Regions from separate parts of the Brachybacterium sp. NPDC056505 genome, predicted to be linked through region 1. Evidence: riboswitches for the same ligand, from Rfam matches in the RefSeq annotation. Region 1 holds a riboswitch; each other region holds the start of a gene.
The links. Region 1 has a riboswitch for thiamine pyrophosphate ahead of ACFQ53_RS04120 (MFS transporter). Riboswitches for the same ligand answer to the same signal wherever they lie in the genome.
Positions count from the first base shown of each region.

Region 1 (5,372 bases):
ACGTCGAATGTCTGCTTCGGATCGGTCATCTGGTGAATCCTTGCCTCTCATCGCTTGCTGCAGGAGGTGACGCCTGGAGTCTGGGGTGCATTTCGTGCATGTGCCCGTGAATTCGCTGCGTGAGCTCTTCCGGGCGGGCGATCGAAATGCTTGCGGCGAGTCTAGCCCAGCACCGCTGGGGGAAATCGGTCGTGTCGCGTCGGTGTCTTGGGGAGATCCCGCAGGCCGGCCGGGGCCGCCGCGGCGGCCGGACCTGGAGGGCGGGGCGCTGGACGTGGGAGCGCGGGGCGGTGCATCTTCAGGTGCTCGCCACGGGCGGGGCATCGCCCCAGGTGAGAGGCGCTGGTGGCCATGGCGTGCAGGTCGTGGCGGCGGGGACGGGCTCCGACACGTGTCGCCTGCTTGCTCGGCGAGGTGAGCGGAACCGTCTCGAACGGGGTTCCGTGGTCGACTTCACCGCCCGAGGGAACGGACGCAGTACGTCAGGTGTACGGGCGGTGAACGGGATGCGGACGAACGGTAAGTGAATTGAAGAAAGGTGAGGAGGAAGAATGGAGGCCGTGCGGCAGAGCCTCGTGGTGCATGCGCAGGTCGACGGGTTCGGAGATTCTCCGCGGGCACCTTCTTGAATACCGATCACGTTTTCGATGCGCCGGCGATCGAATGAATTGCGGGTAGTGGTGGACGTCAGGGGCGTCGGTGGACGGCCGGGAGCGTCGCATGGGTGCGGGGCGAGAGGTGGCAGGTGGATCGGTGCGCTGGTGCCGCCGTCGTCCGCGTGGGTGTCCAGACATCGGCTCAGACAGAAAAAACGCCCTGTCACCAGGGCGTTTCTTGGGGTGATCGACGGGATTTGAACCCGCGACCGCCTGGACCACAACCAGGAGCTCTACCTACTGAGCTACGACCACCATGTGCGCTCCGAGGACCGCAACGAGAAGCAAGCATACCGGGCGTCGGCCCTGCTCCGCACCCTCGAACGGGGGTTCTCGCTGTGAGACGCCTTGCACTTCGTCGGCACGGCAGACTGGGGTGTCGGGCCTGGAGGACTCCGGGGCCGGAAAAGCAGGAGCCGGATCCAGCCTCGTCATGACAGGGTCGCCGCATGCTCCTGGGCGCATGATCCGCTTGCCCGCGGGCCGATGGGGGAGAACAGTGGGGGCATGATCATCGCCTTCTCCGTTCAGCCCACCGGTGAGCCCTCCGATCCCGGCCTCACCCGCGACCTCGCCGAGGGATCCGACGCCGCGAGCGTCCACGACGCCGTCGCCGCCGCCGTCCGCGTGGTGCGGGAGTCCGGGCTCCCGCACCGCACCAGCTCGATGTTCACCGAGATCGAGGGCGACTGGGACGAGGTGATGGACGTGGTGCGGCGCGCGACGGCCGAGGCCGGCCGCTTTGGCTCGCGCGTCTCCCTCGTGCTCAAGGCCGACATCCGCCCCGGCCATGAGGGCGAGCTCGACGGGAAGATCGAGCGCCTCGACGCCGCCCTCGACCGGAACTGAGGGCGGCGCCGCACGTGAGGGCGGCACCGCCCGGCTGACTCAGCCGATCTCGTCGACCAGGCCGTCGCGGACGGCGGCGGCCATGGTCGGGGTGACGGGCAGTCGCGGGATGAGCGTGGCCTGGTAGGCGTGGTAGATGTCCGGCTTGCCCTCCCAGGTGCGCGCCTGGGGCTGGTTGCGCCGGTCCAGCTCGTGGTGCCAGCTGCCCCGCTCGGGATCCAGCAGGAACTCGCTGACGTACTCCCACCAGGCCTGGTAGCGGTCGGCCCACTTCGCCTCGCCCGTCACCTGGAACATCACGGCGGAGGCAGCCGTGGCCTCGGCGGCGACCCAGTGCATGCGCTCGTGCACCACGGGGGTGCCGTCCCAGTCCACGGTGTACGGGAAGCCGGGCTCCCCGTCCATGCCGAAGGCGTCGTCGGCCCGTGCCATGAGGGCGTTCGCGGCCTCGAGCATCCACTCGGGGGCGTCGCCGTCCTTCGCGAGCAGTGCGGCGCGGCCGTGCAGGACCAGGCGGGACCACTCGAGCCAGTGGCCGACGGTCGCGCCGTAGGGGCGGAAGGGATCGGCGGGCTTGTCCTCGTTGAAGTCCAGGATCGGGTTCCACGAGGTGTCGAAGTGCTCGGGCAGCAGCCAGTCCTGCTCGCGCGCGAACTCGTCGATCGCGCGGGTCATGATGCCCACGGCGCGGTCCAGCCAGCGGCGGTCGCCGGTGACGTCGGACGCGGCGAGCAGCGCCTCGGTGGTGTGCATGTTCGCGTTGATGCCGCGGTAGTCCTCGCAGACGGCGAAGGCACGGTCGAAGGTATCCACGCTCATCCCCGCCTCCTCGTCGTAGAACTTCGCGTCGAGGACGCCCAGGGCCTCCTCGAGCAGCTCGGCGGCGTGCGGACGGCCGGCGGCGGTCGCGGAGGCGGCGGCGAGCACCACGAAGGCGTGCGCGTAGGCCTCCTTGGCGTCGTCGATGACCGTCTCGCCGGAGATCTTGGAGTACCAGCCGCCGTGCTCCTCGTCCTTGAAGACGGTGCGCAGGGACTCGATGCCATGGTCGACGAAGCGCCCGTACTCGGGGCTTCCCAGCATCGTGGCGAGCGCGAAGCAGTGGGTCATGCGGCAGGTCACCCAGAGCTCTGCCGGCTTGTCGCCGTCGAGCTCCCCGTTCTCGTCGAGCCAGCCGAAGCCGCCGTCCTCCCGCAGCGACTCGGCGCCGAAGACGAGCAGCTCCTCGCCCTCGGAGTCCAGCCAGGTGCGGTGGGTGGCGCGCTGCAGCCACGGCACCGATGGCGCGGAGGATCCCGCGGCGCCGGCGGCCGCGTCGTCGGACCCGTCGGCGCTCTCGCCGTCGACGGCGAGCTCGAAGGTGCGCGCGGCGGCCTGGGCCTGCGAGGTCGTCGGCCCGGGATCGGCCACGAACAGCACCTCGCGGTAGTACTTGAGCTCCTGGATGGACTCGCGGATGTCGGCGAGGGCGCGGTGGCCGCCGTGCTTGGCGGGCGTGTTGTAGAAGACGCGGGGGAACCAGCGCTTGGCGAGCTCCTTGAGGCTCGAGACGTCGATCGTGCGGTAGGAGAGCCAGGCGGCGAACTCCGGCACGTCCTTGTCGAGGAACACGCGGTCGGTGCCCACGGAGTTGCCCGCGAGCGGCGCCTTGCCGGCCTCCGGGCAGTGCTCGCGCACGTAGGCCAGGCACTGCTCCTGCGCGGCCTCGAGGGTGATGCCCGCGTCCAGCTCCTCCAGCAGCCCTGAGTTCGTGTGCATGGTGCGCACGAAATCGCCCATCTGCTCCAGCGCCTCGGCCGGGGGTTTGACGACGACGTCCACGCCCTCCCCGAGGATGTTCAGGTCACCATCGGTGACCAGGACGGCGATCTCGACGAGCGCGTCCTTCTCCTTGTCCAGTCCGGTCATCTCGCAGTCGACCCAGACGATGCGGTCGGCAGTTCCACGGTTCGAAGTGCTCACGTGGCAAGGGTAGTCGCCGCGGACGGCGCCGCGTCGCCGCCGACGGCTCTGGAATACTGGCGCGCCGGACACGGGGTGCGCCGCGCGCGCTGAGATCACACCCGTGGAACCTGATGCAGTTCGCACTGACGAAGGGATGTCCGCCATGCGGTCACGTCTGCCCGAGAGCCCGCCCACGACCGCCGCCGCGGTCCACACGCCGTCGGCCGGGCCGACGCCGATGCCGCAGCTGCCGCCCGAGGGCCGCGCCGCCCTGCGCGCCGGGGTGGTCGGCAACTTCATCGACAACGTCCACGTGTTCCTGCCGCTGACCGCGCTGACCCCGGCGCTCGCCGTCGTCGCGGGCCCGGGGATCGCCGCCACCACCGGAGCGATCGTGGTGATCGCGATGATGCTCGGCCGGCCCGTCGGCGGCATGGTCTTCGGCAGGATCTCGGACCGCCTGGGGCGCACCCGCACCACGAAGGTCGCGATCACCGGCACCGCCGCCTGCGCCCTCCTGATCGCCGCCATGCCCACCCACGAGCTGCTGGGCGTGGGAACGATCGGCCTGATCCTCGCCCTGCGGTTCCTCGGCGGGATCTTCGTGGCCGGCGAGTACTCGGCCGCGATCCCCCTGGCCATGGAATGGTCGGCCCCGCGCCGGCGCGGCCTCATGAGCGGGCTCATCCTCTCGATGGCGCCCTGGGCGCAGGCCGCGATCGCCTTCGCGACCGCTGCGCTGCTGCTGGTCCTGGGGCCCGACGCCTATGCCGCGTGGGGCTGGCGCGCACTGTTCGTGCTCGGGGCGCTCGCCTCGCTCGGCATGCTCGCCTACTACCGGCGGCGCGTGGTCGATGCGCCGACGACGCGACGAGTGATCGAGGAGCGGGAGGGCCAGGATCCCTCGACGGACGACGGCCCGCTCCTGGCCGACGAATCCCTGGCGGACGAGGGGCCCGCAGCCTCGGGCATCGCGGCCATGCTCCGCGGACGCTGGGCGCGCGCCTTCTGGCAGGTGTTCACCCTGATGACGGGCCTGTGGCTGCTCACGAACACGACCGTCATCATGCTCACTGCCCAGCTCGGCCAGGATACGGGTCTGTCGGCGACCAGCGTCTCGGTCGCGATGGGCATCGCCTCGTGCGCGCAGGCGCTCGCGATGGCGCTCGCCGGGCATCTCTCCACCAGCACCGGCAGGCGCCGACTGTTCGTCCTGTGGGGGATCGCGGCGACCGTGCTGGGCCCGGTGCTGTGGTGGATGGCGGTCGGCTCGAGCACGCTGGCCGGTGCCGCCGTGCTCGCCGCCGCGCTGCAGGTCGTCACCGTCGCCGCGTACGGACCGGTCTCCGCCTACCTCTCCGAGCGCTTCCCGACGTCGGTGCGCTCTACCGGGTACGGGATGGGCTACAGCCTCTCGCTGATCCTGCCCGCGCTCTACCCGTTCTACCTGCCCGGGCTCTCGGCGCTGCTCGGGGTGCACGCCGCGGTGCTCGGACTGCTCGTGCTCGGCGGCGTCCTCCTCATCGTCGGTGCGGCGCTCGGGCCCCGGCTGTCGGCGGCGGAGATCGACGGGGACCTCGACGCGGTCGCCGACCGCGGCAGCCGGGGGAGCGGGCGATGAGAACTGATCCGCACCCTCGCGAAGACCACGACGTCGACGATGACGCCGCGCTCGGTGACGACCCGGACCTGCGCGAGGTCGCCCCGGTGCTCGCCGAGGTGCGCCGGCATCCGCCGCTCGTCCACTGCCTCACCGCGACGGTGTCGATGGGCATCGTGGCCGACGGTCTGCTCGCCGCGGGCGCCCGCCCGATGATGACCGAGACCGAGGCCGAGGCGCCCGTGGTCACAGGGGCGGCCGACGCGCTGCTCGTGAACCTCGGGACCCTCAGCACCGATGCGATGTCGGGCATCCCCGCGACC
Region 1 covers NZ_JBHTSV010000004.1:19,867-25,238, reverse strand. The annotation lists gene ACFQ53_RS04140 (polysaccharide pyruvyl transferase family protein) at 1-29, opposite strand, end outside; tRNA gene ACFQ53_RS04135 (tRNA-His) at 836-911, opposite strand; gene ACFQ53_RS04130 (MTH1187 family thiamine-binding protein) at 1,164-1,505, shown strand; gene orn (oligoribonuclease) at 1,545-3,467, opposite strand; TPP riboswitch at 3,529-3,621, shown strand; gene ACFQ53_RS04120 (MFS transporter) at 3,613-5,070, shown strand; gene ACFQ53_RS04115 (hydroxyethylthiazole kinase) at 5,067-5,372, shown strand, end outside.

Region 2 (5,372 bases), on a different contig from region 1:
ACCATGACCGATGCCGTCCCCTCCGACAGCGCCACGACCGCAGCACCGACCGGCTCCGAGGTCCGCTCGGGCCTGGACCGCAGCGGTGTCGAGGACTCGATCCGCGTGCAGGACGACCTGTTCGGGCACGTCAACGGCGCCTGGCTCGCGGAGCACGAGATCCCCGCCGATCGCGCCTCCGACGGGGAGTTCCGACGCCTGCGGGACCTTGCGGAGGAGCGCGTGCGCGCCATCGTCGAGGAGGCCGCCGAGGATCCCGAGCTCGCTGACCTGCTCGCGGCGGGCGATGCTCCGGAGACGGATCGTGGACGCGTGGGCCTGCTCTACCGGCTGTTCATGGACGAGGACGCGGTCGAGGCCGCCGGCGCCGCACCGCTCGCACCGATGCTCGAGGAGGTCGCGTCCACGACCTCGCTCGCGGACCTGGTGCGCCTGCTCGCCTCCCCCGTGGCCGGCACCAGCGCCCTGCACGCCTACGTGTGGACGGATGACGACGACTCCTCCCGCTACCAGGTGAAGCTGCACCAGGGCGGGCTGGGCCTGCCCGACGAGTCCTACTACCGCGAGGGTTCCTACGCACCGATCCGCGAGGCGTACGTCGGCCACCTCGCACGTCTCGCCGATCTCGCCTCCCTGCCCGGCCGCGAGGGCCTCGTCGCCGGGGACTCGAGCGACCTGGCCCGCGCGGTCATGGACTTCGAGACGCGGCTCGCGGCGTGCCATGTGGACCGGGTGCGCCTGCGCGACAGCGAGAAGTCGAACAACCCGATGGACGCCGCGCAGCGGGAGGCCCTCGCCCCCGCGTTCCCCTGGGACGCCTACGTCGAAGGCACGGGCGCGCCGGCGGGCGCCTTCGACGTGGTCTGCGTGAGCCAGCCCGAGTTCGTCGAGGCCGTCGCCCCGCTGCTCGCGGCCGAGGACCTCGCCGTGCTGCGCACCTGGGCCGCCCTGCACACCGTCGGCGCCTTCGCCCCGTACCTCTCCTCGGCCTTCGTCGAGGAGGACTTCGACTTCTCCGGTCGCACCCTCTCCGGCGCCGAGCAGCTGCGCGAGCGCTGGAAGCGCGGCATCTCGCTGGTCGAGGGGGCCGTGGGATTCGCGATCGGACAGGACTACGTGGCCCGGCACTTCCCGCCGCACCACAAGGCGCGCATGCAGGAGCTCGTCGGCGCGCTGCTGGACGCCTACCGGGAGTCGATCTCGACGCTCGAATGGATGACGCCGGGCACCCGCGAGAAGGCCCTCGCCAAGCTCGAGCTGTTCACCCCGAAGATCGCCTATCCCGACGTGTGGCGCACCTACGACGGCCTCGTGCTCGACCCCCACGACCTCGTCGCCTCGGTCCGCGCCGCCCGCGCGCACGACGCCGCCCACGACTTCGCGAAGCTCGCCGGGCCCGTTGACCACGACGAGTGGCACATGACCCCGCAGACGGTCAACGCCTACTACAACCCGGGCGCGAACGAGATCGTCTTCCCCGCCGCGATCCTCGAGCCGCCGTTCTTCGACGCCGAGGCCGAGGACGCCGTGAACTTCGGCGGCATCGGCGCCGTGATCGGCCACGAGATCGGGCACGGCTTCGACGACCAGGGCTCGAAGTACGACGGCGAGGGCAACCTGCGCTCGTGGTGGACCGACGAGGACCGCGAGGCATTCGAGCAGCGCACCCGCGCGCTCATCGACCAGTTCGACGCCCTCACCCCGCGCGTGCTGCGCGAGCAGGCGGAGGTGAAGGCGACTGGCGGGGACGACGCGGTCGGCGCGGATGGCGCAGACGGTGAGGACGGCGAGGTCATCGGCGGCGACGAGCTGCCCCATGTCAACGGAAGCCTCACGATCGGCGAGAACATCGGCGACCTGGGCGGCCTCACCATCGCGATCAAGGCCTACCTCGCGCGCTCCGGCGGGAACCCGCCGCGGATGGACGACCTGAGCGGCCTGCAGCGCGTCTTCTGGTCCTGGGCCACGGTGTGGCGCGCGAAGTCCCGCGCGCAGGATGCGGCGCGCATGCTGGCGATCGACCCGCACTCCCCCGCCGAGTTCCGCTGCAACGCGATCGCGAGCAACCTCGACGCCTTCCACGCGGCCTTCGACGTGCGCGAGGACGACGCGATGTACCGCGCGCCCGAAGACCGCGTGAGCATCTGGTGAGGACACCGTGAGCAGGCCGGAGGCGCCCTTCCACGTGGGGCGGACGACTCCCGGCGCGGTGGGCTGGACCCGCATCGGCATGAGCGCCGCGATCGGTGTCGGCATCGCCGGGTACGCGATCGCTTGGGCGCGCGGCGAGACGGTCGTGCTGGGCCTGGTGCTCGCCCTGGCCGTGCTCGTGTACGCCTTCTGGTCGTGGATGCGGCTCGCCACCCGGTTCGTGGTCGACGGCGACGGGCTGACCGTAGGCCTCGGCGGGTTCCTGCCGCGCCCCGCCTGGCCCGTCGCCGACTTCCGCGCCGTGCAGCTGCGCCGCATCCCGGGCGAAACGCTCGGCGTGACGGTGGGCGGGCTCGGCTGGCGCCGCGGGCGCGTGCTCGCGCCGGACCGCGGGACCCTCGAGGCCCTGCCCGGGCGCAAGGTCTTCACCACCGGCGAGCAGCAGTCCGCGTACCGCCTGATGGTCTCCCGTCCCGGCACGCTCGTGGAGATCATCGGCCGGGAGGGCACGAGCTTCCTGCTCTCGCCCGACGATCCCCGCGCCGCGGCCGAGGCGATCGACCAGGCCATCCGCGCGCGCCGCTGATCCGCGGGGCGGCCCGTCGGCGGCCCTTCGGCGGCCCTTCGGCGGCCCGTCGGCGGCCCGTCGTCCCGTGAGAAGTACGAAACGGTTGCCATGAGCGCTCTTGGCAACCGTTTCGTACTTCTCGTGCTCGTTCGGGAGCCGGATGCGACTCGGCCGTCGGGCCCCGCCGCCTCATACAGGTCCGCTGCGGTCTCCCGGCGCCGGCCCCGACGCCGCCCCAGCCCCACCCGGCGCGGCGCGGCCCGGCGCGGCCCGGGCGATCTGGCGCACACACCGAGGGCGCTCCGACGGCGCCGCGCGATATCATCGACGCTGACATCCACAGACAGGGGAGCACCGCAGAGGTGCTGAGAGTGCGCACCGAGCGCAGACCCTCGAACCTGATCCGGTTCAGACCGGCGTAGGGAGTCGGGATTCTTCTGCGATGTCCGCCGCGCCGGGTGCCTGCATCCGGGGCCGACGGGCCTCGCGGCCCCTTCCGCATCGGAAGGAGAACCAGATGTCGACCAGCTCCACCCCCGCCGCCCCCTCCGGGCGCGCCGAGAAGACCACGCAGGCCCGCGCGTCCTCGGCATCGACGGGCCAAGCCCTCGCACGTCGGCCGCTGCTGGCCTATCGCACCGTGGACCTCGTGCTGACGGTCGCGATCGGCGTCGTCTTCGCCTTCGTGTTCCTCGCCTGGGGGCAGGTGTACACGCTGTTCACACCTCTGCAAACCGTCCTGCCGCCGTCGGTGGGCCTGCTCGCGGGCGTGTGGTTCCTGCCCGCGCTGGTGGCCATGCTCATCGTGCGCCGTCCCGGCGCGGCCGTGCTGGCCGAGGTCATCGCCGCCGTCCTCGAGATGGCCCTCGGCGGACAGTGGGGCATCGGCACCGTGGTCAGCGGCCTGCTGCAGGGCGGAGGCGTCGAGATCGCGTTCCTCGTCACCGCCTACCGCCGCTTCACCCTGCCCGTGGCGATCGCCGGCGGCGTGCTCTCGGGGATCCTCGAATGGGTCTACGAGCGCTTCTCCTACTACCCCGAGTGGTCCTGGGCCTCGGCCTGGGCGCTGCTGGGCTTCTTCATCGTCTCCGCGGCGCTGCTGTGCGGGGTGCTGGGATGGCTGATCGTGCGCGCCCTCGGCGCGACCGGCGCCCTGAGCGCCTTCCCGGCCGGGCGCCAGTGGGGACGGCGGTCGCGCGCATGAGCGCGGGGGCGACGGTGATCGGGACGGGCTCCGGGGCCGACGGGGCGCGCGGCGACGCGTCCCCCGCCGGAACCGGTCCCGTATCCGGCGCCGCCGTGGCGCTCGGCCTCGACGCCGTCACCTGGACACCGTCGACCCGCTCCCGGCCGACGGTCGACGACCTCACCCTGAACATCCCCGCCGGTCAGCGCGTGCTGCTCACGGGTCCCAGCGGCGGGGGCAAGTCGACGGTGCTCCGTGCCCTCACGGGCCTGCTGGACACCAGCACGGGCGACCTCTCGGGCGAGGCCCCCGGCCCCACCCGTCCGGGCGAGCGCGGCCTGCTCCTGCAGCAGCCGCTGCACGCCCTGATCGGTGGCAGCGCCGGCCGAGACGCAGCCTTCGGTCCCGAGAACGCAGCGCTGGACCGCGAGGAGATCCAGCACCGGGTGACCTCCGCCCTGCACGTCGCGCACGCCGGAGTGGACGCCGCGGCCTCGCCGTGGGATCTCAGCGGAGGGCAGCAGCAGAGGCTCGCCCTCGCCGGCTCCCTTGCCCTGGATCCCGGTGCGCTGCTGCTGGACGAGCCGCTGAGCATGCTCGATCGGCCGACGGCCCGCGAGGTCCGCGCCGCGATCCTGGACGCGGTCGGTGATCGCACCCTGGTGGTCGCCGACCACGACGCCGACGGCTGGACCCCGCACGTGGACCGCGTCATCGTGCTCGGAGCGCAGGCGCACGTCCTGGCCGACGGCTCCCCTGAGGACGTGCTCGACGCGGCCGATCCGGCGGGTGCGACCGGTCCGGCGGGTGCGCCTGATCCGGCGGTGACGCCTGATCCGGCTGCCACCCCCGTCCCGGCGCGCGGATCCGACGCACCCGGCCAGGCGGTGCTGTCGCTCTCGCAGGTCGCAGTGGCGCGGCGGCGACGACGGGACGAGGCCCGGGGGAAGGAGGCCATGGGTTCTCCTCTGCTCGACGCCCTCGACCTGGACGTCCCCTCCGGAGCTCTCGCCGTGCTCACCGGGCCGAGCGGCAGCGGCAAGACCACGCTGCTGCGCACGATCCTGGGCCTCGCCGATCCGCTCGGCGGACACCTCGAGGGCCCTGAACCCTCGAAGATCGCCTACGTCCCGCAGGAGCCCGAGCACTCCTTCGTCTCGCGGTCCGTGCGCGAGGAGGTCACCGCCTCGCCGTGGGCGCGCGACCCCGACCTCGCCGAGAGCCTGCTGGGTCGCGCCGACCTCGCACACCTCTCGGACGCTCAGCCGTTCGAGCTCTCCGGAGGTGAGCAGCGCCGCCTCGCGATCATCGCCGCCCTCGCCCAGGAACCCGCCCTGCTCGTGCTGGACGAGCCGACCGTCGGCCTCGATCAGGAGCGTCGCGCCCAGCTGCTCGCCCTGCTCGAGGAGGCGACCGGACGAGGCTGCGCGGTGCTGGCCGCGACGCACGACCCGGGTCTCGTCGCCC
Region 2 covers NZ_JBHTSV010000024.1:42,447-47,818, forward strand. The annotation lists gene ACFQ53_RS12275 (M13 family metallopeptidase) at 4-2,151, shown strand; gene ACFQ53_RS12280 (hypothetical protein) at 2,159-2,737, shown strand; TPP riboswitch at 3,055-3,161, shown strand; gene ACFQ53_RS12285 (ECF transporter S component) at 3,237-3,923, shown strand; gene ACFQ53_RS12290 (ATP-binding cassette domain-containing protein) at 3,920-5,372, shown strand, end outside.
Region 2: it holds a riboswitch for thiamine pyrophosphate, as region 1 does, so the genes downstream of both, ACFQ53_RS12285 (ECF transporter S component) here and ACFQ53_RS04120 (MFS transporter) in region 1, are expected to answer to the same signal.

Region 3 (5,372 bases), on a different contig from region 1:
AGTGGTGTCGCTCGGCGCTGTCGTGCCGCCCGGGGGGTCGGGGCTCTCGGCGTCGGGGTCGAGCGGGATCTCGGGATGCGGGTCCTCGGGTCGGGTCACGGATCACTCCTGTTCAGAGTCGGGCGGGCGCGCGCGACCGCCGGATCCCGGCGCGCGAGGGCCGCGCTCCGGGAGCGAACAGGGACCGTTGTCGATCTTCGAGGTTGGGTACGGCGGGCCCCACCGCCGTGCCGGCGCGCCCGAGGGCGGCCGACGCGCACCATTGAACGCCGCCCGGGCCGAACGGGGCAAGTCGTTGCCGGTCGCGTGCGGCTCTCCGCCCCGAGCGGACGTCAGTCCCGCCCCGTCCCCCAGGCCTCTTTGAGCCGCGTGACGTGGTCCCCGAGGATCTCCGCCATGTCCACCGAGGGGTCGATGAGCCATTGCAGCTGCAGGCCGTCCATGAGGGCGACCGTCTCCCGGGCGATGCGCTCCACGGGGGCGTCCTCGCGCACGTCGCCCTTCTCCTGGTCCAGGCGCAGGCAGCGCATGAGCGACTCCATGACCGCCTCGAAGTGATCGAGCATCCACTCGTGCGCGGGGTGGTCGGGGGTGGTGGCCTCGCCCGTGACCGTCGCGTAGAGGAGCACGATCTGGCGGCGCTGCATGTTCAGCCCGGCCACGTGCACGAGATGGTCGAAGGCGGACCACGGCGTGGATCCCTCGGGCGGCATGGGGTCGCTGTCCACGGCGTCGCGATGGGCGAGCACGGCCCCCAGCAGCGCCTTCTTCGAGGGGAAGTGATGGGCGAGGCCCGACGGCGAGATCCCGGCGCCCTCGGCGACCTGCGCCATGGAGGTCGCTCCGAAGCCCTGACGGGCGATGAGGTCGACGGCGGTCTGCAGCGCCTGTTCGCGGACCACCGCGGAGTCCTGCCCGCGGGGCCGTCCCGGGCGCCGACGGACCGGACGCTTCTCGGCGGCCGGCCCCTTGGCGGTGCTGCGCTCGCGCGGCTCGCGCGCGGCGACGGTCCCCTCGGCGGCGCTCGCGGTCGCGGCGGCGCGCGTGGTCTGGTCGGTGTTCATGGGCTCCCCTTCGGCACAGGTCTCCGTCGACCTGGGACGAGAGCGGGCCGGTGCGATCGTGCCGCACCGGCCCGTCATCAATGTGTCGCCCCTACTATTTCACGCCGCGGATGAACATCGTGAGCACAGCGCCGATGACGCCCGAGATCGCGGCGGCCACGAAGAGCACCGTGAAGTCGGTGCCCCCGCCGATGCGCGCGAGGAGCATCCCGCCCAGGGCCGGGGCGATCGACTGCGGCAGGGCGTTGGCCATGTTGAAGACGCCCAGGTCCTTGCCCGCCGTCCTGCGGTCGGGGAGCACCTCGAACACGAGTGCGAGGTCGACGGCGAGGTAGGTCCCGTAGGCGAGGCCCACGATGGCCTCGCACAGGAAGAACCCCCCGACCGAGTCGACGTGGGCGAGCATGTAGGTGCCCAGTCCGAAGACCAGGATCGACCCCGCAACGAGCACCTTGCGACGCCCGATCCGGTCGGAGATCCACCCGGCGGCCAGCCCGGCGACCATGGACAGCACCGTGTAGATCGTGACGCCGGTGGCGACCGCGGTGGCGGCCGCCGCGTCCTCGAGCCCCAGGTGGTTCGTCATGAACAGCACGCGGAAGCTGATGAACAGGTAGGAGGCCAGGATGATCATGAACCGGCCCCACCAGGCCAGTCCGAAGTCCGGGAACTTCAGGGGGTTGGTCCAGAACGAGGTGACCAGCTCGCGCACGTTGAACGGGTAGCGGTTCTGCTTGAGCACCGGATCCGGGATCATCAGCGCGTAGACGGTCACCAGCACGAAGCCGAGCACGGCGGGGATCATGAACAACCCCACCATGGTCCCACCGAAGAACGAGGCCAGCCAGGTCGCGGCCATGATGGCGGAGTTCTGGGCGATGCCCACGATGCCGGAGACCTTGCCGTACTGCTCGTCCGGCAGCTGATCGGCGAGCGAGGCCGTGTATGCCGCGTACGCCATGTTCGCGCAGGCCTGCGCGATGAACCAGCCGCAGGCCAGCACCACGACGTTCGGCGCGATCGCCATGATGAGGATCGCCGCGCACATCGCGAAGGCCCCGCCGATGATCCACGGTCGGCGCCGCCCCAGCCCCGATCGCGTGCGATCCGAGAGGCGCCCGCCGAGGGCGTTGAAGACGAGCGCTGCGATCGCGCCCGGAGCGAGGGCGGCGGCCGCGATCGAGGCCTGCTCCGCCGGGAGGTCCGAGAGCGTGCGGGCCTTCATCTGGACCGACACCGTCGCGGGCCCCATCAGGGCGACGAACAGGCCGAACTGCCCCAGGAAGATGCCGATGACATACCAGATCGGCTTCTTCCGGTCCGGCTTGATGCCCATCGCGGGCACGCGCAGTCGCGGGCCCAGGATGTTGGGGCTGCCCGTCGGGTCGACGGTCGGATCGACCTCGAGATCGGGTGCGGCAGTGGACACGGGAGACTCCTTCGTCATGACCGTCGGGCGATGCTCGCGACGGTGTGCGGGCGGTCCGTGCGACCGTTCCGAAAGTATTAGTTGCCATGAACTATTTTGTCGAGCCGCGTCCTTCCGCACGGACGTCCTGGACGCCCGACCGACTCTCTGAGCTGGGCACCCCGAGCAGCGCCGTGCCGCACATCACAGGCGCGCACCACAGGATTCCGTGGCGCCACGGGCGCGCGGAGCGTCGTGTTGGCCGTGGAGCGGGCGGCGCGCCCCGGCGTCCTCTCCAGCGCGCTAGGCTCATCGGCACGTGACACGGGGTGCCGCCGATGGCGGCTGAGAGCAGACCCGTCGAACCTGATCCAGTCAGCGCTGGCGTAGGGAATGTCCGAAGCCGCGGCCGGGTGCCGACGATCCTCCAGGATCCTCGCCGATCACACGCCGCAGCCGCTCCGGCCCCTCGCCCCGACGAGAGGAGCCCGATGGCCCCCGCAACCCCCTCAGACGGCGCCTCCAAGGTCGCTGCCGACCTCTCCGCAGGCCTCCCGATGCCCGTCGATCCTGCAGGGCTCGCCGCCCGCTGCGGCGACCTTCTGGGCGCGGTGCGCGAGCGCGGTCCGCTGGTCCACGCGATCACGAACTCCGTGGTCACGAACGTGACGGCGAACGTGGTGCTCGCTATCGGCGCCGCCCCGGCGATGGTCGACATCGTGGGCGAGGCCGGCGACTTCGCCGCGGTCGCCGACGGTCTTCTCATCAACCTGGGCACCCCCGCGCCCGAACAGCGCGAGGCCATGCACGAGGCGGTCGCCGGAGCTCGTCGCTCCGGGACGCCGTGGGTCCTGGACCCTGTCGCGATCGGATCGCTGCGCGTGCGCACGCCGCTTGCTGCCGAGCTGGTGGCCCAGAGGCCCACGGCCGTGCGCGGCAACGCCTCGGAGATCCTCGCCCTCGCCGGCGAGGGCAGCGGCGGCCGGGGCGTCGACTCCTCCGACCCGATCGACGCGGCCGTCGCGGCGGCGACCCGCCTCGCGCGCACGCAGGACACCGTGGTCGCGGTCTCCGGCGAGCGCGACCTCATCACCGACGGGAGCACCCTCGTGGAGGTGGCCGGCGGCAGTGCGATGCTGACCCGCATGACCGGCGGGGGCTGCGCCCTCGGCGCCGTGATCGCGGCCTTCCTGGGCGTGCGCAGCGAGGGAGCACCTGCGCTCGAGGCCGTCGTCGCCGCGCATGCCGCCTACTCCGCGGCGGCCGAGCGCGCCGCCTCCGGGGCCGACGGGCCGGGCACCTTCGCGCCCCGGCTCCTCGACGCCCTCGCCGCCATCGGCCCGGACGAGCTCCGCGCGCCCGGGCGCCTGCACGTCAGCCTCACGGATCAGGTCGGCGGCGGGGCCGCATGAGGCCCTCGAGCGAGGACCTCGGCCTGTACCTCGTCACCGATGCCGCGCTGTGCGGTGCGCGCGGCATCGTGCGCACGGTCGAACTCGCCGTCGAAGGCGGTGCGCGCGTGGTGCAGCTGCGGGAGAAGCACGCGGACCTCGCCGCGCACGTGCGCCTGCTGGAGCGTCTCGCGCGGGTGATCGACGCCCGCGCGCTGCTGCTGGTGAACGACCGTGTGGATGCCGCCGTCGCGGCGCGCGAGCAGGGGGTACGCGTGGACGGCGTGCACCTGGGGCAGGGCGACGAGGACGTGCGCCGTGCACGAGAACTGCTCGGGCCCGACGCCGTCATCGGGCTCAGCGCGAACACGTCGGCGCATCTGGACGCCGTGGCCGCGCTGCCGGAGGGCACCGTCGACCACGTGGGCATCGGCGCGATCCGCGCGACCGCCACCAAGGCGGATCATCCGCCGGCCCTCGGCGTCGAGGGGTTCGCGCTGCTCGCGGCCGCGTCCCCGGTGCCGAGCGTCGCGATCGGCGGGATCACCACGGCCGACGTCCCGGCCCTGCGGCGCGCGGGCGCCTCGGGGTGCGCGGTGGTCTCGGCGGTCTGCGCGGCCGACGATCCTCTGCGCGCGTCTCGCGTGCTCAGCGCGGCCTGGACCGAGGCGGCGCCGGACCGGTGAGCCCGGGTCCGCAGGGCGGGCCGGCGCCGGGGTCAGCGCGCCGGGATCCCCTCGCCCTCCCACAGCGCGAAGAAGTGGTGCAGCGGTCCGTGGCCGCGCCCCACGTCGAGCCGGTCGCTCGCGGCGAGCGCACCGTGGAGGTACTCCTTGGCGCCGCGCACGGCGTCCTCGACGGGCATGCGCGGCAGCCGGGCGGCGATCGCCGCCGAGAGCGTGCAGCCGGTGCCGTGGTCGTTGGTCGTCTCGATGCGCGGGGCGGGCAGCTCGACGATGCCCTCGCTCCCGCACAGCAGATCGGTGCTGGTGGGCGACCCCTCGAGGTGGCCGCCCTTGAGGAGGACGAGGCGCGGTCCGAGGGCCAGCAGGTCGTGGGCGCGCCGGCGCATCTCCGCCTCGCTCCAGTCGGGCTCCTCCCCCAGCAGCACCGCAGCCTCGGGCAGGTTCGGGGTGAGGACGTCGGCCAGCGGCACGAGCTGCTCGCGCACAGCGTCGACCGCGTCCTCGTCCAGGAGGCGGTCGCCGCTCTTGGCGACCATCACGGGATCCAGGACGATCCTGCGCGCCCCGTGGCGGCGCAGGCGCTCCGCGATGACCCCCGCGATGGCGGCGTTCGCGACCATGCCGATCTTCACGGCGTCCACCTGCACGTCCTCGAAGACCGCGTCGAGCTGTTCGCCGACGAACTCCGGGTCGAGCGCAACGACGCCGCGCACCCCCTGCGTGTTCTGGGCGACGACGGCCGTCACCACGGCCATCCCGTAGGCGCCCTGGGCGGCGAAGGACTTGAGGTCGGCGTGGATGCCCGCGCCGCCCGTCGGATCGG
Region 3 covers NZ_JBHTSV010000039.1:12,938-18,309, reverse strand. The annotation lists gene ACFQ53_RS15185 (fluoride efflux transporter FluC) at 1-99, opposite strand, end outside; gene ACFQ53_RS15180 (TetR/AcrR family transcriptional regulator) at 333-1,064, opposite strand; gene ACFQ53_RS15175 (MFS transporter) at 1,159-2,493, opposite strand; TPP riboswitch at 2,788-2,883, shown strand; gene thiM (hydroxyethylthiazole kinase) at 3,030-3,884, shown strand; gene thiE (thiamine phosphate synthase) at 3,881-4,549, shown strand; gene thiD (bifunctional hydroxymethylpyrimidine kinase/phosphomethylpyrimidine kinase) at 4,582-5,372, opposite strand, start outside.
Region 3: it holds a riboswitch for thiamine pyrophosphate, as region 1 does, so the genes downstream of both, thiM (hydroxyethylthiazole kinase) here and ACFQ53_RS04120 (MFS transporter) in region 1, are expected to answer to the same signal.